4 regions of the Kitasatospora sp. NPDC085895 genome follow, and region 1 is predicted to be linked to each of the others. Evidence: riboswitches for the same ligand, from Rfam matches in the RefSeq annotation. Region 1 holds a riboswitch; each other region holds the start of a gene.
The links. Region 1 has a riboswitch for cyclic di-AMP ahead of AB0442_RS07345 (transglycosylase family protein). Riboswitches for the same ligand answer to the same signal wherever they lie in the genome.

Region 1 (5,072 bases):
GGTCTCCGGCGCCGGTGCCGCCCTCGTCATGCCCGCCACCATGGCGGTCCTCGTCCACCTGGCCGGCCCCGAGCGGCGTGTCCAGGCCCTCGCCTCGTGGACCCTCGCGGTCGGGCTCGGCGGGCTGGCCGGCAACGTCGGCGGCGGCCTGACCGCGCAGTTCCTGCCCTGGCATGCGCTGTTCTGGGCGATGGTGCCGCTGTCCGTCCTGCTCGCGGCGGCGGTGCTGCGCACCGTCCCCGAGCTGCCGCGGCACGCCGCCGCCCTCGACCCCACCGGCTCGGCCCTGCTCGTCGCCGGCACCGCCGCCGTGCTGTACGGCATCATCGAGGGCCCTTCGCACGGCTGGCTCTCGGTGCCCGTGCTGGTCGGATTCGCGCTCGGCGCCGCCCTGTTGGCGGCCTTCACCCGGTACGGCCTGGTGGCGCGGCGGCCGCTGGTCGACCCGCGGGTGTTCCGTTCGCGGCGGCTGCGGGCCGCGGTGCTGGGCACGGCGGCCTCGTTCTTCGGCCTGTTCGCGCTGTTCTTCGTCAACTCGCAGTTCCTGCAGTACGCCAAGGGCTACTCGCCGGCCCGGACCGGTTTCGCCATCGTGCCGCTGACCGTCGGCATGGCGCTGGTGCCGCGGTTCGCCGGGCGGCTGCAGGCCCGGCACGGGGTGCGGTGGGTGGCCGGCGGCGGGCTGGCGCTGATCGGCGCCGGGCTGCTGGGCGTCTCCACCGCGGGCCCGGGCACCCCGTACCCGGTGTACGCGCTGTGGCTGCTGCTGCTCTCGGCCGGCATGGGGCTGTCCGCCCCGGGCCTGACCCACGCCGTGGTCTCCGAACTCCCGCCCGGGCAGGCCGGGCTGGGTGCCGGGCTGAACACCGCGGCCCGGGAGCTGGGTGCGGCGCTCGGCGTGGCCGTGGTCGGCACGGTGCTCGCCTCCCGTACCGGCGGCGCGGCCCACAGCTCGGCCGGGTTCACCGCGGGCATGGCCACCGGGCTCCGGGTGGTCGCCGTGCCGGTGCTGCTCGCCGCGCTCGCCGTCCTCGCCGGTCTGCGCGGCCGGCCGGCCGCCGAGCGGCCCGTTCCCGCGCCGGCGCCCGCCGCCGAGGCGGCCTGACGGCTCGTACGGCCCCGCGGCCGGGGCGGTGGGGCGCCCCACGGGGCGCCGGCTCCGGCCGGTTTGCCACCATGCGGGCATGACCCTCATCGTCTCCGTGGCGGGCGCCGGTTGCGGCTGTGCGCCGCGCCGCGCCTGGTCCGCCTCGCCCGCGCCCGCGTGGGCGGCGGCCGCCGGAACCGCCCTCGCCCGCTGGCCCGATCCCGACTGCGCCGAGTCGCCGTACGGGGGGCGGGGCGTCGCGCAGACCGACCGGATACCGGTGGCCGGCGAGGAGCGAATGCTCGGGCTGGACGGCCCGCTGCTCGTCGAGGGGCCGTTCTGGTGCCTGTTCTCCCCGGCCGCGACGGCGCTGAACGGGGTGTCCGACGACCCGGACGGGCTGCCCGAGCACGCCCTGGTCCGCTGCACCCCGCTGGCGGTGGCCGACGTCCGTCCGGGCGGTGCCCGGGTGCGCGTCGCGGTCGAGGAGGTGGTGCGGCTGACGGAGGTGCGGGAGCGCTGGGCGCCGTCCTCGGCCGGTTCGGTCGCGGGCCTGTTCCCACCGGAGGGCGCCTCCGTGGACCGCTGCAGCGTCCGCCGCGGTGCGCTGCGGTACGTGGAGTGGTCCGCCCAGGGCGATCTGGGCCGCCGGGCGGTGCTGTGGGAGGGCGACGGCCGGTCGGTGCTGCTGATGTACGCCGAGTGGTCCTTCGACGAGGACGACGTCGCGTTCGGCCACCGGCCGCTGACCGCGGCGGAGGCCGCCGACGTGCGGGCCTGCTGGCCCGCGGAGGGCTGAACGGACACCCGCCGCACGATCCCCGTTCCGACACGAACGGACGGCCGCCGCGGGCGCCCGGCGGACCCGAACCTTCCGTTTCGGCCCGCTCCGGCCCCTCGGTTCGTGCCGTGATCGCCCCGGCGGGGCCCGGCGGCGGACCCGCCGAGCCCCGCATGCGTGCATTTTCGGCCGACTTCGCCGCCCTGCCGCACGGAAATGCCACCGGGAATTTCCCAGGGAATTTCCACGGAATTCGTCCGATCCGCGCCGCCGCGGACACGTCAGGGCCGCTGCCGCCCCCCGCGACCTGCGACGCGGCCCGGGCGGGCGGTGGCGCGTGGGGCGGCGTGCGGCCGAAATGCACGCATGCGGCACCGAAGCACTCGTGATGATTGTGTGATGTTCGGGATGCTGGCTTGTTATCGCAGTGATGATCCCTCTAATGTCCACCTCAGCCCGACAGCACGGGCGCCCGAGGCGCGGCACGCCGAACCCTGCCCACCGCGTCGACCGGGTCACCGACCAGACCCTGGGCAGGGACGGGGGACCCAGTTTCGACGCCGCCCCCACACGGCTAGGGGTGAAGCCGCCTCAGTGCGGCCGGGCCACCTCCCGGTCCGAACCCGACAGCTCACCTCGCAGGCGTGCGGAGAGGGAACTCGATGGGTTTCATCGGCTCGGGCCGTCACCGCCGCCCCACCCAGACCGAGCGCGCCGTCGCGGCCGCAGGTGTGGCAGGTGCGGGTCTGGCGATCCCGCTGCTCACCGCGACGGGCGCCCACGCCGCCCCGGTCACCACCTGGGACGCGGTGGCCCAGTGCGCCAGCGCGGGCAACTGGGGCAAGAGCGTCGGCAACGGCGAGTACGGCGGCCTCCAGCTCGACCTGCGCACCTGGGTCGCCTACGGCGGCGACAAGTTCGCCTCCACGCCCGACCGGGCCACCAAGGAGGAGCAGATCGCCGTCGCCGAGCGCGTCCTCGAGGACCGCGGCGCGAAGGCCTGGGGCACCTGCGGCAAGTCCGCGGGCCTCACCGGCGAGGGCAAGCCGGAGACGGTCGACCAGGACTCCCGGGGCGACCAGGGCTCGACGGCGCCGACCGCCACCACCGCGCCGACCGACCGCGGCGCCTCGGCGCCGGTCTTCACCGGCATGCAGGGCCGGGACGCCAGCGGCGTCTACTGGTACCTGGTGGACGGTCAGTGGTACTGGACGACCAGCCAGGAGATCTACGACTACTACACCGGCCCGGCGGCCCCGACCGCCCAGAGCCGGTCCACGGCGCCGGGCCGGGCCACCACCGCGCCGGCCTCGCCCACCGCGCAGGGCAACGCCACCACGCCTCCGACCATCGACCCGATCACGGGCCTCCCGGTCACCCCCGACCCGACCGGCGCCACGACCGCCCCGGTGCCGGGCACCACCACGGCCCCCGGCACGCCCGCCCCGGGCACCGCCGCACCGGACGCCGCGCCCCCGGTCATCGACCCGATCACGGGCCAGCCGGTCACCCCCGGCACGACCACCGCGCCGGCCACCACCCCCGGCACACCGGCCCCGAGCACCACCGCGCCGGCCACCACCGGCCCGGGCACCACCGCCGACCCGGCCGCCACCACGGCCACCCCGGCCCCGCAGGCCACCACGCCCGCCGCGCAGCCCGACACGTACACGGTGGCGGCCGGCGACACGCTCTCCGACATCTCCGACAAGAACAAGCTCGGTGGCTGGAAGCAGGTCTACGACGGCAACGAGGGCACCATCGGCCAGGACCCGAACCTCATCAAGCCGGGCCAGGTCCTGAAGATCAAGTAACTGCGGCACCGCAGGCGCACCGACGCCGGCGGCCCCGGGACACTCCCGGGACCGCCGGCGTCCTGCCGTTCCGGCGCCGGATCCGGCCGGCGCCGGGCGGTCGGGGGCGACCCCGAAGTCAACCATCGGCGTTCACATCGATGAACGATGGTTCCATCCATGGCCATACCTGGGCGCGGAGCCGACAACACGCCAACGCCCGTGACGCAGGGGAACATTGATCGCAGCGCGCCTCCGCGCCGCCCGCAGGCCCCGGCAGCGGGTTCAGCGGAGTGAACGACCCGGCCGCGGCACCCCGAGAGCGCCCGGAGCCCCGCCCGCATCCCGGCCGGCGCCCAACCGACCGTCCTGCGCGGAGCCTTGACGCGGCGGACGGGTGCGACTAGAACTTCCCTCGCGCTTGGGAGCGCTCCCACGAGTCGCCCGCACCCTCGCCCTGCGCAGCCCGTACGCCAGCCCTAGGAGCCGCACGTGTCCCGCCCCCGCCGTCGAATCGCGGCCGCGAGCGCCGCCGTCGCCGCCGTCGCGGTCTGCTGCCTGCCCGCCACCGCATCCACCGCGTCCGCCGCCCCCGGCAGCGACCGGGCCGCGGGCCGGGCACCCGGCCCCGGCACCAGTTTCTACGTCGACCTCGACAGCAAGGCCCTGCACCAGGCCGCCGCCGACCTCAGGGCGGGCGACCGGAACAACGCGCTCGCCATGGCGAAGATGGGCTCGTACCCGGTGGCCCGGTGGTTCAACGGCACCGCGACCCCGCAGGAGACCACCACCGCGATGGCGCAGCTGCAGGCCAAGGCCGCGCGGCAGCACCAGACCCCGGTGGTGGTGGCGTACAACGTGCCCGGCCGGGACTGCTCGCAGTACTCCGCCGGCGGCGCCTCCGACTCCGCCGAGTACGCGGCCTGGGTCGACGGCCTCGCCCGGGGCATCGGCGACCGCCGCACGGTGGTGGTCCTGGAGCCGGACGGCCTCGCCCTGAGCCCCGCCTACTGCGGCGGCACCGCCCAGCAGCAGGCCGACCGGCTCGCCGAGATCAACGGCGCCGTCGACCGCCTCGCCGAGCAGCCGCACGCGGCCGTCTACCTGGACGCCGGCCACAGCGCCTGGCAGTCCACCGGCACCATGGCGAAGCTGCTGGTGGACGGCGGCGTCGAGCGCGCCCAGGGCTTCTTCCTCAACGTCTCCAACTACCAGCGCGACGCCGACCTGGTCCGCTACGGCACCCAGGTCGCCAAGTGCAGCTGGTACCTCTCGCACACCCCGGGCGCGGTCGCCGACGACTGCGCCAACCAGTACTGGCCGCAGGCCGACGCGGACGCCTGGTACACCGCGCACGTCCCCGCCGACGCGAAGCTGCCGCACTTCGTGGTCGACAGCAGCCGCAACGGGC
Region 2 (5,072 bases), on a different contig from region 1:
GCGGTCAGCGAGGCGACGACGCCGACGGCGAGCGAGGCAAAGGCGAGCATGCTGCGCTTCTTCATGCCCTGCACAACGCGCGGGACGCCGCCGGGTCACGGGCGGTTCAGCGCGGCCAGTCGCGCAGGCCCGCGACCAGCACCCCGGTGAGCCGCTGCCGGGTGGTCGCGACGTCCTCGGCCAGCCGGAACCCGCCGGCGGTGCTCAGCGAGGCGAAGCCGTGCGCCGCGGCACGGACCGTCCGGGTGGCGTGGATCAGCTCGGAGCCGGCCAGCCCGTACCCGCGCAGCACCGCCAGGATCACCTCGACCAGCCGGCCGGCCGCCGCAGTCGACGCCGGGTCGTCCTGCGGCGCCTGCGGCAGGGCCGCGTAGCGCGACGGGTACTGCACCGCGTAGTCGACGTAGGCGTCGATCAGCGCCGCGAGCGCCTCGTCGCCGCCGCGGCCGAGCACCGCCCGGGACAGCCGTTCGGTCAGCTCGTCGGTGACCCGGACGGCGATCAGCCGGCGCAGTTCGGCGAGACCGCCGGTGACGTGCTTGTAGAGCGAGGGGGTGGCCACCCCGGCCCGGCCGGCGACCGCGGCCAGGGTGAGGGCCTCCGGGCCCTGCTCGTCGACGAGTTCCAGCGCGCGGTCGACGACGGCGGCGGGGGTCAGTCCGGCCCGGGGCATCAGGCGACCTCGTTCACTTCGGCCAGGAAGGGCAGCAGGGCGTCGGCGGTGGCCTGCGGGTACCCGGCCATCGGGTAGTGGCCGCCGCCCTCGATGATCACCATACGCCCGCGCAGCGCCGAGGCCTGCCGCTCGGCGAGCGCCGCCGGGTCGGGGAAGTCCGGGTCCCGGCTGCCCATGACGACCAGCGCCGGGCACCGCACGTCCGCGCCCCAGCCGGTCGGCGCGGAGTCGCCGCGGACGTAGCCGCGGACCGCCCGGCGGCGCCCCGGCTGCTTCAGCGCGGCGACCAGCCGGGCCCGCTGGGCGTCGAAGTCCGCGGGCCGCGCGGTCGGGAAGTAGAACTTCTGCGCGGCGCCCCACAGGCCGGGGAACCAGGTGACGGCCGGGCCGAGCAGGCCGACCACGGCCTTCTGCAGCAGGTTCGGCGGGAAGTTCTCGAAGAAGGCGTCGACCAGGACGATCCCGGCGACCCGCTCCGGTGCGTCCGCGGCGACCCGGACGACGGTGGCGCCGGTGTACGAGCTGCCCACCAGGACGGCGCGGTCGATGCCCAGGTGGTCGAGCAGGGCGCGGACGTCGCCGGCGATCGCGGTCGGCGAGTAGTCGTCCCACGCGGTCGAGGACTCGCCCATGCCGCGCAGGTCCATGGTGACCACCCGGTGTCCGGCGGCGGTGAGCAGCGGGTGCAGGTGCCGGTAGGCCGACCGCAGGTCGAGCATCCCGGGCAGCAGGACGACGGGGGTGCCGGCGCCCTGCTCGGTGTCGTCGTACGCCAGGCGGCCGCCGGGGACGTCCAGGTGGCGGGTCTGCGGGGCGTGCTGGGTGTCGTTCACGGCCGGCCTCCTTGGCCTCGCTGACGCGGCTGATTGCCCGTAGCCATAAAGCTATTGCTAATAGCCTTAGCCGTCAAGGGCGGCGCGGCGGCGCGTGCCGGCTGCGGTAGCTTTCGGCGGACCGCGGGAACCGAGAGACCGGAGGCGTCATGCCCCTCATCACCGTCAAGCAGCTGGCCGGCCGCACCGAGGAGCAGCGCGCCGAGATCGCCCGCGAGCTCACCGCCGCCTACGCCCGGGCGACCGGCACGGACCCGGAGAAGGTCTGGGTCGTCGTCGAGGAGATCCCGGCCGGGAACTGGGCGGCCGGCGGCGAGACCTTCGCCGCCAAGCAGGCCCGGGCCGCCTCCGCCGGCTGACCGCCGCGGGCCGGGCCCGCGGGGGTTCAGAGGCTGTCGGCCCGGAACGGGTCGTGCTCGGCCAGCAGCTTGTCCAGCCTGGCCTGGTCCACCCGGGACACCAGCTCCCCGGCGTCCTGGCGGTCGCGGACCACCTTGGCCAGCGTGAACGAGGACGTGATCACGTACAGCAGGGCGACCGCCAGGAAGGCGCGCATCCAGGCGTCCACCGGGAGGCGGGCGATCCCGATCGCCAGGGCGGCCGTGGCGAGGGCGAAGGACAGGACGGCCTGCACGTAGTAGGCGGCCGTGGTGCGGGACTGCATCGGTGCGCTCATGCCTTGCAGGGTCCCGGAGCGGGCACCGGCCCGCATGAGTACGGATACTCACCCCGAGGGGGGCGATCACCCTCCGTCAGGGACTGATTCACAATCCATGGCAAATCGCCCATCCTGCGCGTAGCCCTTACGAATCCACCGTCGCAGACGCTTGGAATCAAGGCGTGCCTAGCATTAACGTTTGATAACGCAGCGCGGTCGGCAACGCCGTACCGACACGGCACCGTGCGCGTGTCGCTCAATCCCGCGGCTGCCTTCGCCGGTGGTCACGGGAGCCGGGGAACCACCTTCCTTGGGGTGAATCGGCCGGGCCGGTGGCCCAGCCGTAGGAGACCTTCCTGCTCCGAACCCGTCAGCTAACCCGGTCGGCGAGGGAAGGAAAGGAGTGCGCCCCCGTGGCGTCGACGCACTCGGCGGACTCCGCCGCCGCAGCCACCCGGCTCCTCGACCACCCCTGGGAGCAGGCCGACCAGGCCCGCCACCGGATGCCCCGGCAGACCAGGGGCGGCAGCCCGCTGCTGGGCGTCACCGCCACCGTGGCCGCCACCCTCGGCGCCGCCGGCATGACCGCGGCCGCCGCCGGCCCGGCCGCCGCGGCCGAACCCGCCGTGAGCGCGCCCGACCAGGCCGCCGACTCCGCCGACCCGGGCCTCGCCCTCTTCGCCCGCATCCAGCAGCAGGCCGACCACCGCACCGCCGCAGACGAGGCCGCCCGCCTCGCCGCCGCGCAGGAGGCCGAGGCCCGCCGCGCCGCCCAGGCCGCCGTCGAGGCCACCGCCCTCGCCCTGCCGACCAGCGGCTACACCCTCGGCGCCCAGTACGGCCCCAGCGGCCACTGGGCCCACCTGCACACCGGCCTCGACTTCCAGGCCGCCACCGGCACCCCGGTCACCGCCGTCGGCAGCGGCACCGTCACCTCGGCCGGCTGGGCCGGCTCCTACGGCTACCGGATCGTCGAGACCCTGCCCGACGGCACCGAGGTCTGGTACTGCCACCTCAACCGGCTCGCGGTCACCGACGGCCCGGTCGAGCGCGGCACCGTCCTCGGCACGGTCGGCGCCACCGGCAGCGTCACCACCCCCCGCCTCCACCTCGAGGTCCGCCCCGCCGGCGGTGCCCCCGTCGACCCCCTCGGCTGGCTCCGCTCCCACGGCGTCCAGCCCTGACCGACACCCCGGAGGCAGCCACCCCAAGGGCTGCGACCTCCAGGGGCAGCACCTCAGGGGCGCTGCCCCGCTTCGCCTACTCCTCGTGACCTTCCCGGCGGGCTGCCGCGTAGGCCTCCAGTTCGGCGGTGCCGGGTTCGGGGGCCAGGTCGGGGTACTCGGTGAGCAGCAGGGCCGGCAGTCCCGGGACGGTCCACTGCCCGCACAGCCACAGCGCGACGTCCGCCACGACCTGCTCGAAGTCCTCGAACTCCCCCCGCAGCTCGTACGGCATCGGCTCGCCCTGTGCGGTCAGCGCCGCCAGGTTCCGGTAGCTGCGCTGCATCAGCCCGTACTCCAGCAGTCGCCGCGCCCCGTCCGTCGCCATGCCGATCGACAGCAGATGCGCCTCGCCCCAGCCGAGTGCGGCGTCCGCCCCGGTCATCGGGTCCAGTGCGCCGCCGTCGACCAGGGCCGCGTACGCCGCCGCCCGGTCCTCGGGTTCCAGGGCGCGGAAACCGTCCAGCCAGGCCCGCACCGCATCGGTGTCCGCGGTGTCCACCCCGTCCGCCCGCAGCAGCAGCGTGTAGAGCCGGGGCCAGGTCAGCAGCTGCGGCCGCCGCAGCAGCGTCCCGAGCAGTTCGCCCTGCCATTCCGCCTCGGCGTGCAGCCGTTCCTGCCGCTTGGCGTTGAGCCGCCGGGCGGCCCGCTGGTGGTCGATCAGCAGCCGGACGGTCTCGCCGTACGCGCCGGGGTCGCCCTCCGGCTGGACGTACAGGTGGAGCCGTTCGTGGAGCAGTTGTTCGACCACGGCGGAGCCGAGTTCGGGCCAGCCGTCGTGGAGCGGTGCGCCGCCGAGTTCCAGCAGGGTCAGGACCTGCTGGGCGGCCTCCTCCGGCACCGGGGGCAGCGCCTCGGCGTCCGCCCAGGCGAGCAGGGACCCGGCGCGGGTACGGGGGATGAGCTGCAGGTCTTCGTCGTCCACGCCGGTACCGTAGCCGGTGCGGGGTCCGGCGCGCGGCACCCGGGCCCGCCGCGGGCCGGGGGTGCGGCCGGGCCGGCCGGGGTAGGGTCGGCGGCCATGACAGCCGAACAGGTCCGGACGGACCGCCAGGTCCTCCTGGTGGGACCGCGCCTGGCGATCCGCGAGTTCCGGCTGGCCCCGGAGGACGTCCTCGCCCTGCACGCCGTCCTCGGCGACCCGGAGGCCGTCCGGCACCTCGGGTACGAGGTCTGCGACGAGGAGGAGTGCGCCGATCAGATCGAGCTCTCGCTCGACGAGGCCGAGCAGGACCCGCGCACCGTCTACCAGCTCGCCGTCGCCCCGGCCGAGCGGGACGGCGGGGACCCGCCGATCGGCCAGGCCGTCCTCGAACTCGAAGGCACCCGCGCCGCCTCCCTCGGCTGCGTGCTGCGCCGGGACACCTGGGGAAACGGTTACGCGGGCGAAGTCCTCGCGCTGCTCTGCGGGTTCGGCTTCGGGACGCTCGGTCTGCACCGGCTCGCCGCCCGGGTCGCCCCGGAGAACGCCGCCTCGGTGCGGGTGCTGACCCGGGCCGGTTTCCGGCCGGAGGGCCGGATCCGGCACGACCTGCTGGTGCGCGGGGCGTGGCGGGACTCGCTGCTGTTCTCGCTGCTGGAGGACGAGTGGGTGCGGCCCGCCGCAGCACGGGGGTGGGGAGAACCCCACCCCTGAGCCGCCGGTGGGCCGGATTACCCCGGGCGCCCCGCTCCGGCACCGT
Region 3 (5,072 bases), on a different contig from region 1:
CGTGCCGTCCGCGCAGGACGGCGTCCCGCCAGTGGGCTGGTCTACGGCCCTCGCAGGTCCCGGCGGGTTCCGTTGACTCGACACACTGAGGCCGACCGCTTCGCCCAAGAACGGCCGAACGATATAGCGCGTTTGGTACGTTTTGAGCCGTGCTGAGGATGACGAACGTGGCGGCGCGAGTTGTCGCTGGACGCGCAGGCATCGCCCGGGCAGGCACGGGCCGACGCGAGGACGGCGACAGGGGACCAGACTGCGTTTGGGCTTGATCCGCTTTGACGGACACTCCTGATCAGGGGCTTCGGCCTCGGAAGGATGATGTCCATCATGGAGAGCATGGGGAAGAAGAAGCCGAGGCCCAGGCGCTCGTTCACGTCGGAGTTCAAGGCCGAGATCGTCGACCTGTGCCAGCGCGGCGACCGGTCGGTGGGTCAGGTCGCGAAGGACTTCGACCTGACCGAGACCGCGGTGCGCGACTGGGTGCGCCAGGCCGAGGTCAACGCCGGCGAGCGGGACGGCCTGACCAGCGACGAGCGCGAGGAACTGGCCCGATTGCGGCAGGAGAACCGCCGCCTGCGCGAGGACGTGGACATCCTCAAGCGGGCCACGGCTTTCTTCGCGAAGGAGACCCGGTGACGGTGCACCCGTTCATCGAGGCGGAGAAGCAGGCAGGTCACAACGTCAAACTGAGCTTGCTCCGCTTTGACGGACACCATCGCTGTGGTGGTCAGGCCGCGAGGACGGTCTCGTACTCGGCGGGACTGCGGTAGCCCAGGCTTGAGGAGTGCGTTTCCACTGTTCAGGCATGGGGTCGGCGGTCTCGGGGAGTGGTGACGTGTCGTGTCGTCGCTCTGCTGGAGCTCGGGGGATGCCGTCGGTCGTGGGGTTGCTGGAACAGCGTGAGCTGACCGCTCGCCGTCGTGTGGACGAGCTGCGGGAGGAGGCGGACCAGGCCGAGCTGGTCGCGGCCGAGCGGGAGTAGAACGAGTGGGTGATTGCCCGTTCACGCGTCGGCAAGGTGCTGTCCCCGGGCGAAGGAGACATCGCCGGCCCGGACGTCGCCGAGAAGCCGTCGGATCGCGGTGAACCGCCCGCGCTGCCTGCATCTTCGCAGGCGGCGAAGCCGAAGTCGGTGGTGCCGATGTGGCGTGCGGGTCTGGCCCGGTCGGCACTGTCGGCGGACTACCAGCGTATCGTGCAGACTCTCGCGGACCGGGGCCGGCTCGGTCAAGGCCCGCTGACCTGCCAGGAAATGGCCGGCTGCTTCGGCCTGGGCCCGGTGCCCGCGAAGATCGAGGCGTTGCGGTCGAAGGCGAAGCGCCTGACAGCGCGCGGGTGGCTGACCGAGCCGACGCGGGGCGTTGACTCGTACACGATGTCTCCTGCTAGCCTGCTTCACGTCGTCCGCCGAAAGACGGACCCGCTGCCGGGACGCCGAGTCCCGTCTACCCGTCGGCGGTCGATCGAGCACCGGTACGGACGGGAGCGGGGGAACCAGGTAGGACGCCTCGGCCCCCGCACGCGCGCGCACGGTCGGCCCTGGCTAGGGGTGAAGCCGTTCCACAGGCGGCCGGGCCACCTCATGCGGCCCGAACCCGACAGCTCACCTCGCAGGCGTCGCAGAGGGACCCGCCCATGCGTTTTACCGCCACTCCTGTCCGGATCGGCGCGCTGGCCGCTGCCGGCCTGCTGGCCATCCCTCTTGTCGGCCACGCACAGGCCGCTAGCAATGGCCCTAAAGTCGTTCAGGACCAGCTCGGCCCGACCGCCGTGGCGGCCGACACCGCCGCCACCGCAACCCTCGCCGTACATTCCTCGCACTGCTTCACCGCCGACACCCTGGGTGTTTCGGTACGCGACCTCGCGGGCAAGCGCACCGATTTCCCCGGCGCGGCCCGCTCCGTCCGGATCTGCCCGGAGGGTGTGTCGATCACCACCGGCGCGCTGGCCCTGCCGGCCGGCACCTATTCCGAGTTCGGCTACTGGCGCGACCTTGCAGGCAGCCGGCACAACCTGCCCGCGCGCACACTGACCGTCGGCAACGGATCCATCCCCGCACCGGCCCCGAGCGCCACGGCGGCCTCCCCGACCGCCTCGGCAACACCAAGCCCGACGGCCACGGCCGCGACACCCACCATGGCACCAACGTCGAGCACCCCGACCCCGCTCCCCGCGCCCACCGCCACGCAGGCTCCGGCAGGCATGAGGGAGCTGCCCGCCCCGTTGTACGGCGTCACCGTCGACGACGTCTCGAACCTCTCCGCCATCGTCGACTCGTCGAAGCGGCTGTCCCACAAGCCGACCACCCGCATCGTCTTCGACGAGAATGTGAACCCCTCCCAGTACACCCAGGCGGTCAACCAACTCCAGCCGGTCAGCTACCTCATGGGCGAGATCCTCGACTCCTCCTACATCAAGGACTACTCCGCCCAGGCCTACCACGACCGGGTCGCCCAGTACCTGAACGCCTTCGGCGACCAGGTCGACCTCTGGGAGATCGGCAACGAGGTCAACGGCAACTGGACCGGCAACTACAGCGACCTCTCCGCCAAGATCACCGACGCCTACAGCCAGGTCGAAGCGGCCGGCAAACGCACCGCACTGACCCTCTACTACGACATCGGCTGCGGCAACGGCCCCTCCGAGCTCGACCCGATCGCCTTCACCAACCAGTACGTGCCCGCAGACATGCGTAACGGCCTCGACTACGTCACACTCAGCTACTACGAAGCCGACTGCAACGACATCCGGCCGAGCGCGGCCACTTGGACCGCCTACTTCCAGCAACTGCACACGCTGTATCCGAACGCCGAACTCGCCTTCGGTGAAATCGGCCTGCCCAACCCCGTCACCACCACCACCCAGGACCAGGCCACAACACTCCTCAACTACTACTACGGCCTGCACATCGACCTGCCCTACTACGCGGGCGGGTACTTCTGGTGGAACTACGCCGAAGACATGCTCCCCGCCACCAAACCCATGTGGCAGAGCCTGAACACCGCATTCACGACAATGCCCGTACCCACCCCCTGACACGAAGGTGATCCTCCCGGGGCGCCGGAAACAACACCGGCGCCCCCTGCCCCCACCGGCACGAACACCGCCACACCACACCTGGGCATTGCCCCGCGATGCGGGCACCCCCTGTCACTTGGCCCTTGTCGTTCCAGGAAGGGAAAGTCCGGTGGGACGTCCCTCGAAGCACTCGGACGAGCTCCGTCGCGGCGGCTGCTACAGCGTCCCCCCAGCTGCAGAACCTCCTTGAGGAGTGGCTCGTCCACTGGCACCACCGACCCCACCAGGGCCTGCGCCACCCGGCGCTGCCGAGGGTGCGGTTGACGCCGATGCAGATGTGGGACGCGCTCGTCGCCGTCGCCGGCCATGTCCCCCTCCCCTTCACCGGCCGGGACTATCTCGAGCTGCAGCTGGTGCGCTGGCTGACGATCCACGACCACGGGATCGCCTCGAACAGCGCACCTACGACGCCGACCTGCTGGGGCCCTGGCGCGGCCAGCCCTCGACCGTCACGGCACGCGGTGGACGATGGGAGGTCCACCACAACCCCCACGACCTGCGCCAGATCTGGATCCGCCTCCCCGACCACCCCGACGGCCTAGTGGAGATCCCCTGGATCCACCGCGACCACGTCCACCAGCCCTTCGACGACCGCACCTGGCACCATCTGCGCACCACCCTCACCCACCGCTCCCCCAGCCCAGAGCACGGGAAGCCGACCTCGCCCACGCCCTGGACGACCTCCAACGCCGCGCTGAATCCGGAGGCGCCACCCCACTGAGCAAGCCGTCCTCACCCACGCCATGCCCGCCCGCATCCCCACTCAACACCGGACGCCAGTCCCAGCCGGACAACCACCCACCCACCAGCCGCCGCCATCGTTGCCACCGGTACCAACACCAGCACGGCGTCCACGCCGGACACCGCCACCGGCTGCCCCACGCGTGGCGGCACCGCCAAGACCGGCGAGAGCAGGGCAGGCAGAGCGGGCGAGGAGCAGGCGCAGGCGGCGGCTCCGCCCCGGGCGTGGACACGCCCCCCGAAACCGGCAGCAGCCCGAACGGTGTCGATCCCCGCACCGCCGAGGGCGCCGATGCCGTTGCCGCTGACGGCCCGGACGGTGACGGCCTCGTGGACGACGAAGGCCCGGACGGTCTCCTCGACCCCGACGACGACACCGGCCACGGCTTCGACCCCGTCGCCCCCTGGCCCGAGGACAACGACGACAGTGGTGGTGGCGACCGTTGGAGCGATCCCAGCCAGAACACCCCGGACAATCCGGGCCACGACGGAGAAGACCCCGAGGACGACACGGACGACGACGGCTGGGACGACGACCTCGGCCCGGGCCGCTACCCCCCGCCCTACACCGGCCTGGGACTGTGGGACGCGCACAAGGAAGCCGAACTGTGGTGAACACCCACCAGCCGCGCACCCCTGCCCTCACCGGCACCCTCCCGGCCGCCCAGGACGACGCGCCAGGGGCCGACGCATCGCTGGCCGATACGGCAGCGGACCCCGCGGGCGCGGCCAGTGCCGCCGGCCCACCGGACGCGGGCGGCCCAGCCCGGCTGGCGGGGATGTGGAGGAGGTGTCGGCGCCGTACGCGGTGGACACCTGGCGCGGCTTCGCCCAGTTCGCCACCACCCCCTCTCCCGCACCGCCAGCCCTCGGGGGTTCGGAGCGTGGTGGGGAGGAACGCCTGGCGTACTACTTGCAGTTCGTGCTGGTGATGGGCAGGTGGCCGCTGCGCTGCCGGGACTGTCAGAAGGGCGGGGTGGTGGATTCACGTCAAGAAAGCAGTCTCTGGTGCAAGGGTTTCGGTCGTCGTTGCCGGGACTGGCTAGGGCAGTGGTGTCGTGTTCCCAGGCGCGTAGGCGTCGAGGGCCTGCTGGCGGCGCCACCGGATGTCGTTGGTGAGGAGGAGCCGACGGGCTCGGTGGGCGAGGTCGTCTCGGTGTGGGGCTGGGGCGGGGATGTTCGGCGATGGCGAGGGCTGCGGCCAGTGCGGTGTCGCAAACGGCTGCGTTGGGGTGGTCGAGGGACGGTGAGACGGC
Region 4 (5,072 bases), on a different contig from region 1:
CGGCGTCGTCCTCGCCGACACCGGCGAGAAGGCCACCGCGGAGCTCGTCCGCCGGCTCGTGGCCGAGGAACTCGCCGAACTGCGCACCGAGCTCGGGGACGCCGCCTACGCCGCCGGGCGCTGGACGGAGGCCGCCCGGCTCTTCGAGCAGGTCGCCCTGGCCGAGGAGTTCGTCGACTTCCTCACCCTGCCCGCGCTGCCCCTGCTCGACTGACCCCAACCTATCCGCCGGGCGAGCGGCCCGACGCCCGCCAGGACGTCGAACTCGTCCGCCGCAATTCACCGTTCCGTACGGCTCCCGCTGCCCAGACGCCGGGAGCCGTACGGAACACCCGCGTTCGGAGGCACTTCCCCATGGCGCTCATCTTCTTCAACGGCCAGGCGATGACCGGCGGCCCGTTCCACCCGCTGGTCGCCGAGTACCTGGTCGGCCCGGTCCGCACCGCACCCGGCCACCGCTTCTTCTCCGTCCGCGACGTCTGCCCCGGCCTGCTGCCCGACCCGGGCGGCAGCGCGGCGATCGAGGGCGAGCTCTACGACCTCCCGCTGGAGCACCTGCGGGACGCCGTCCTGCCGGGCGAGCCCCCGGAGTTGGAGCTCGGCGTGATCGCCCTCTCGGACGGCACGCCGTGCCTGTCCATGGTGCTGCGCCGCGGTGAGCTCGAGCGCGGGGTGCACCGCGAGATCACCGGCCACGGCGGCTGGCGGGCCTACCTGGCCACCCTCGGCCGCACCGCCTGACCGGCGCCCCCCGGGGGGGCGCCGGCCGGGCGGACGCGGAAGGTCAGCCCGCCTTCCAGAACTTGACCGAGTCGACGGCGATGTCCGCCGAGGAGCCCACGGCGGGCACGGTGCCGCCGAGGGCCGTCTCGGACTGCAGCACCCAGTGCATCGAGTTGGCGGGGATGCGCGCGGTGGAGCGCCCGATCACCTTGCCGTCCAGGTAGAAGGTCACGCCGTCCTTCTGCCAGTCGACCGCCGAGGTGTGCCACGCGCCGGCGGTCGGGACGCCGCTGGAGTAGGCGTCCTGGTCGCTGCCCGAGGTGGCGTCGGCGCGGTGCATGAAGGCGCCGATCGAACCGTTGAGGTCGCCCTCGGGGAAGTCGATCTCGCCGTGCTGCGGCCAGATGCCGTCGTCCGGCCAGAGCAGCCACGCCATCTTGTAGCCGGAGGCCGAGGTCGCCTTCCAGGTCACCTCGAAGCGCCCGTACTGGACGCCGTCGCCGGTGGGGGAGGGGAGCTTGGGCGCCGGCGCGGAGACCCAGGTGCCGGAGGAGTCCCGGTTGAGGTGGAGGTTCATCTGGCCGTTGGCGATGGACATCGTCCTCGACGGCGAGTAGGTGCCGTTCTTGCTGGTGTCCTTCCAGCCGTCCGGGTAGGCCCACCACTTGCTGTCCACCGCGGCCGGCAGCCCGGAGCAGTGGCTGGCGGTGATGGACGGGCCGTTGGAGCAGCCCGTCCAGCTGCCGAGCGGCACGTTGACGCCGTCGAAGTCGTCCGATCAGGTCGGCGCACCGGCCGTCGAGGTGGGGGAGGAGCTCGCCGACGGGGAGGCGGTGAAGCTGGGTGCCGCCGTGGTCGGGGCCGCGGTCGGCGTGCTCGGCGCCGGGGTGGCGCTCGCCGTGGGGGAGGGACTCGGGGCGGCCGCGGTCGGGCTCGGGGCCGGCGCGGCGGTGCCCGAGGCGCGGACGTCGAGCGTCTGCACCGGGAGGTCGTGCCAGCGCCGGTCGGCGTCCTGCCAGGTGCCGAAGGCGGTGTAGACGCCGGCCGGCAGGGCGCGGGCGGCGGTGGTGACGGTGACCCCGTCGGGGCAGATCCGCACGTTGCGGCCGCTGCCGGGGAAGTCCAGCTTGTTGCCGGCGGCGTCGCGGACGGCGACGCCGATCCTCCGGGCGGTGAAGCAGGCGGAGGAGTGGACGGAGAGGGAGGCGGCTGCCGCGGTGTTCGCGGCCATGGCGACCGGCGCGAGCCGGTCCTGGGTCACCTCGGGCATGCTGGCGGCCTCGGCGCTGCCCAGGAAGGGGACGGCCAGCAGGCCGAGCCCGGCGACCTCGCCCACCTTGAGGGCGATGGCGGAAACAGGCATGGAGTTGTTCCTCGACGACGCCTGCGAGGTGAGCTGTCGGATTCGGGCCGTCAGGTGGCCCGGCCGCCCGGTGGGCGGCTTCACCCCGAGCCCTGGCCGTACGCGAGCATGCGCGCGGGGCCAGGGCGACTTACCTGGTTCCCCCGCTCCCGTCCGTGTCGCATCTCGCGTTGCCGTCACCGGGCGGACGGGACTCGGCGGTCCCGGGACGGGGCCCGCATGGAGCGGGCGTCCGAGCAGGTCAGCAGGGTCCTCCCGGAGGGCAAGGCACCGGACCGTCGATGTCGGGTCCGTCACATCCGGGCGCGCCGCAGCCCCCGGACCCTCGCCGTGGGTCCGGGGGCCGCGCTCCGTACGGCCGCCGGCCCGCTGTGGGCCGGCCGGGGGCCACGGAGTCCGGGTGGCGTACCGTCCCTGGTACGGCCCGGAGTGCGGGGGGTCAGGCGCGGGAGGCGAGCTCCTTCGCGGCGCGGGCGCAGGCCAGCGCGATCCGGTCCTCGTCGACGGTGGTCAGCACGCCCTTCTCGACGACGGCGTTGCCGTTGACGAACAGCACCGCCAGCGGCGGCAGGGCGCCCATGGTGAGCGCGGCCACCGGGTCGGCGATCGAGGAGTGCATGATGCCGTCGACCTTCCACAGGGCCAGGTCGGCGAGCTTGCCGGCCTCGATGGAGCCGATCTCGTTCTGCCGGCCGAGCACCCGGGCGCCGCCCATGGTGCCCAGACGCAGCGACTGGCGTGCCGTCAGCGCGTCGGGGCGGCCGTGCAGGCGGTTGATCAGCAGCGCGTTGCGCAGCTCGGTGCCGAGCTCGCCGGACTCGTTGGAGGCGGTGCCGTCGACGCCGAGGCCCACCGGCACGCCGGCCTTCAGCATGTCCGGGACGCGGGCGATGCCGGCCGCCAGACGGGCGTTGGACGAGGGGCAGTGGGCGACACCGGTGCCGGTCTCGGCGAACTTGGCGATGTCGGAGTCGTTCATGTGGACGCAGTGCGCCATCCACACGTCCTCGCCGAGCCAGCCGGTGGACTCGAAGTAGTCGGTCGGGCCCATGCCGAACAGCTCCTTGCAGAACTGCTCCTCCTCGGCCGTCTCCGAGCCGTGGGTGTGCAGCCGGACGCCCTTGCGGCGGGCCAGCACGGCCGACTCCCTGAGGAGTTCGGTGGAGACCGAGAAGGGCGAGCAGGGCGCGAGGGCCACGTGCAGCATCGAGCCGAAGGAGGCGTCGTGCCACGTGTCGACGGCGGCCTCGGAGGCGATCAGGATGTCCTCGGTCCGTTCCACCGCGTGGTCCGGCGGCAGGCCGCCGTCCTTCTTGCTGCGGTCCATCGAGCCGCGCAGCGCGGTGAAGCGCAGGCCGAGCTCCTGCACGCCCTCGATCGAGGCGCCGAGGACGTCGCCGCCGCCCTGCGGGAAGACGTAGTGGTGGTCGGAGGCGGTGGTGCAGCCGGACTTGAGCAGCGCGGCGGCCGAGCCCTGGGTGGCGGCGTGCACCAGCTTCTCGTCGATCCGGGCCCAGGTCGGGTAGAGCGCGACCAGCCAGTCGAAGAGGATGTCGTCCTGGGCGAGGCCGCGGGTGATCCACTGGTAGAAGTGGTGGTGGGTGTTGACCAGGCCCGGGGTGACCAGATGACCCTCGCCGTTGATCCGGCGCACCACGTTGTCCAGCCACTGCGGGGCGGGGCCGTCGCCGACCGACTCGATCCGGTTGCCGAGGATCACCACGTGGCCGCGGGCGTACTCGGTGTCGTCTGCGTCCACCGTCGCGACGGCGACGTTCTCGATCACGATCCGCTGGTCGGCGGGTGGGGGCTGGACTGCCATGGCGTGAACTCCTTGGGGCGAGGGCTGGGGGTGTGCCGCGGGCGGGCGGCGGGTGGGGCGGGCCGGACGGGGTGCGGAGGCCGGCGCGGGGAAGCACAGGGGCCCCGCGGCGGCGCCGTCCGGCCCGTGGCGGGCGGGTGCCGGTCCGGTCAGGCGACGGGTATGACCGGGACGACGCCCTCGCGGTGGACGGTGCCCTCGATCAGGCCGTACATCCGGTCGGCGGCGTAGTACACCTCGTTCTCGTTCTTGAGGCCGAAGGGCTCCAGGTCGACGAGGAAGTGGTGCTTGTTGGGGAGCTCCAGGCGGACCTCGTCCACCTCGGCGCGGTTGTTCAGCACCCGGGTGCCCATCGCGTGCAGGGTCTGCTGCAGCGAGTAGGAGTACGTCTCGGCGAAGGCCTCCAGCATGTGGCGCTTCACGTGGTTGTAGGAGCGGTTCCAGTTCGGCTGCGGCTCGTCGTCGCGGCCGGTGTAGCCGTACTTCCAACGGGCCGTCACCTGGGTCGCCAGGATGCGGTCGTAGGCCTCCTGGAGGGTGGTGTACTTGTCCTTGATGTAGCCCCAGAACTCGGAGTTGGTCGTGTTCATCACGACCAGGTCCTTGAGTCCGGAGATCACCTGGACGGACTCGCCGTCGAACACGATCTCGGAGGTGCGTACCTCCTGGCCGTTGCGGACGAAGGAGTGGCCGACCTCCTCGGAGCCGATGAAGCGGGCGGAGCTGTCCGGGGTCCGGATGCGGTCCCAGGTGTACTCCTCGATGCGGATGCGGGCGCTGTGCACCACACCGCGCTCGGTGTTCTCGACGAAGTGGCGGGCCAGCGTGATGCCGAAGGCCTCCGCCGACTCGATGCCGTACTCCTTGGCGAAGGCGTAGACGGTGTTCTTCGTCGTGTCGGTGGGCAGGCAGTTGGCGTTGGAGCCGGTGAGGTGGACGTCCTCGAACTCGCCCTGCAGGGAGACCGAGACGTTCAGGTCCTTGATCTCGTGCCGGGTGGAGTCGCGGTAGACCCGGACGATGCGGTTCTCCGCCTTGCCGTACTGGTTCTGGCCGAGCACGTGGGCCATGGCATGGCTCCTAAGGTTCCAGGTCGGTCTTCTAGCTTCCGCGGTAGACCGAGTAGCCGAACGGGTTGAGCAGCAACGGCACGTGGTAGTGGTG

Region 2: it holds a riboswitch for cyclic di-AMP, as region 1 does, so the genes downstream of both, AB0442_RS21890 (M23 family metallopeptidase) here and AB0442_RS07345 (transglycosylase family protein) in region 1, are expected to answer to the same signal.
Region 3: it holds a riboswitch for cyclic di-AMP, as region 1 does, so the genes downstream of both, AB0442_RS38430 (hypothetical protein) here and AB0442_RS07345 (transglycosylase family protein) in region 1, are expected to answer to the same signal.
Region 4: it holds a riboswitch for cyclic di-AMP, as region 1 does, so the genes downstream of both, AB0442_RS04360 (hypothetical protein) here and AB0442_RS07345 (transglycosylase family protein) in region 1, are expected to answer to the same signal.

The regions. Positions count from the first base shown of each region.
Region 1 is NZ_JBFBJY010000008.1:45,562-50,633, forward strand. It holds gene AB0442_RS07335 (MFS transporter) at 1-1,105, shown strand, start outside; gene AB0442_RS07340 (hypothetical protein) at 1,185-1,886, shown strand; cyclic di-AMP (ydaO/yuaA leader) riboswitch at 2,379-2,529, shown strand; gene AB0442_RS07345 (transglycosylase family protein) at 2,531-3,682, shown strand; gene AB0442_RS07350 (glycoside hydrolase family 6 protein) at 4,154-5,072, shown strand, end outside.
Region 2 is NZ_JBFBJY010000035.1:24,033-29,104, reverse strand. It holds gene AB0442_RS21915 (hypothetical protein) at 1-65, opposite strand, end outside; gene AB0442_RS21910 (TetR-like C-terminal domain-containing protein) at 107-673, opposite strand; gene AB0442_RS21905 (alpha/beta hydrolase) at 673-1,509, opposite strand; gene AB0442_RS21900 (4-oxalocrotonate tautomerase family protein) at 1,659-1,868, shown strand; gene AB0442_RS21895 (YiaA/YiaB family inner membrane protein) at 1,895-2,185, opposite strand; cyclic di-AMP (ydaO/yuaA leader) riboswitch at 2,411-2,573, shown strand; gene AB0442_RS21890 (M23 family metallopeptidase) at 2,581-3,351, shown strand; gene AB0442_RS21885 (hypothetical protein) at 3,428-4,315, opposite strand; gene AB0442_RS21880 (GNAT family protein) at 4,412-5,026, shown strand.
Region 3 is NZ_JBFBJY010000118.1:1,274-6,345, forward strand. It holds partial or broken gene AB0442_RS38420 (transposase) at 334-612, shown strand; partial or broken gene AB0442_RS38425 (hypothetical protein) at 866-1,348, shown strand; cyclic di-AMP (ydaO/yuaA leader) riboswitch at 1,456-1,629, shown strand; gene AB0442_RS38430 (hypothetical protein) at 1,633-3,033, shown strand; gene AB0442_RS38435 (hypothetical protein) at 3,617-3,796, shown strand; gene AB0442_RS38440 (hypothetical protein) at 4,147-4,431, shown strand.
Region 4 is NZ_JBFBJY010000004.1:188,635-193,706, forward strand. It holds gene aceB (malate synthase A) at 1-214, shown strand, start outside; gene AB0442_RS04350 (gamma-glutamylcyclotransferase) at 355-741, shown strand; gene AB0442_RS04355 (glycoside hydrolase family 16 protein) at 785-1,477, opposite strand; gene AB0442_RS04360 (hypothetical protein) at 1,502-2,086, opposite strand; cyclic di-AMP (ydaO/yuaA leader) riboswitch at 2,090-2,266, opposite strand; gene AB0442_RS04365 (8-oxoguanine deaminase) at 2,526-3,908, opposite strand; gene pucL (factor-independent urate hydroxylase) at 4,058-4,978, opposite strand; gene uraH (hydroxyisourate hydrolase) at 5,010-5,072, opposite strand, start outside.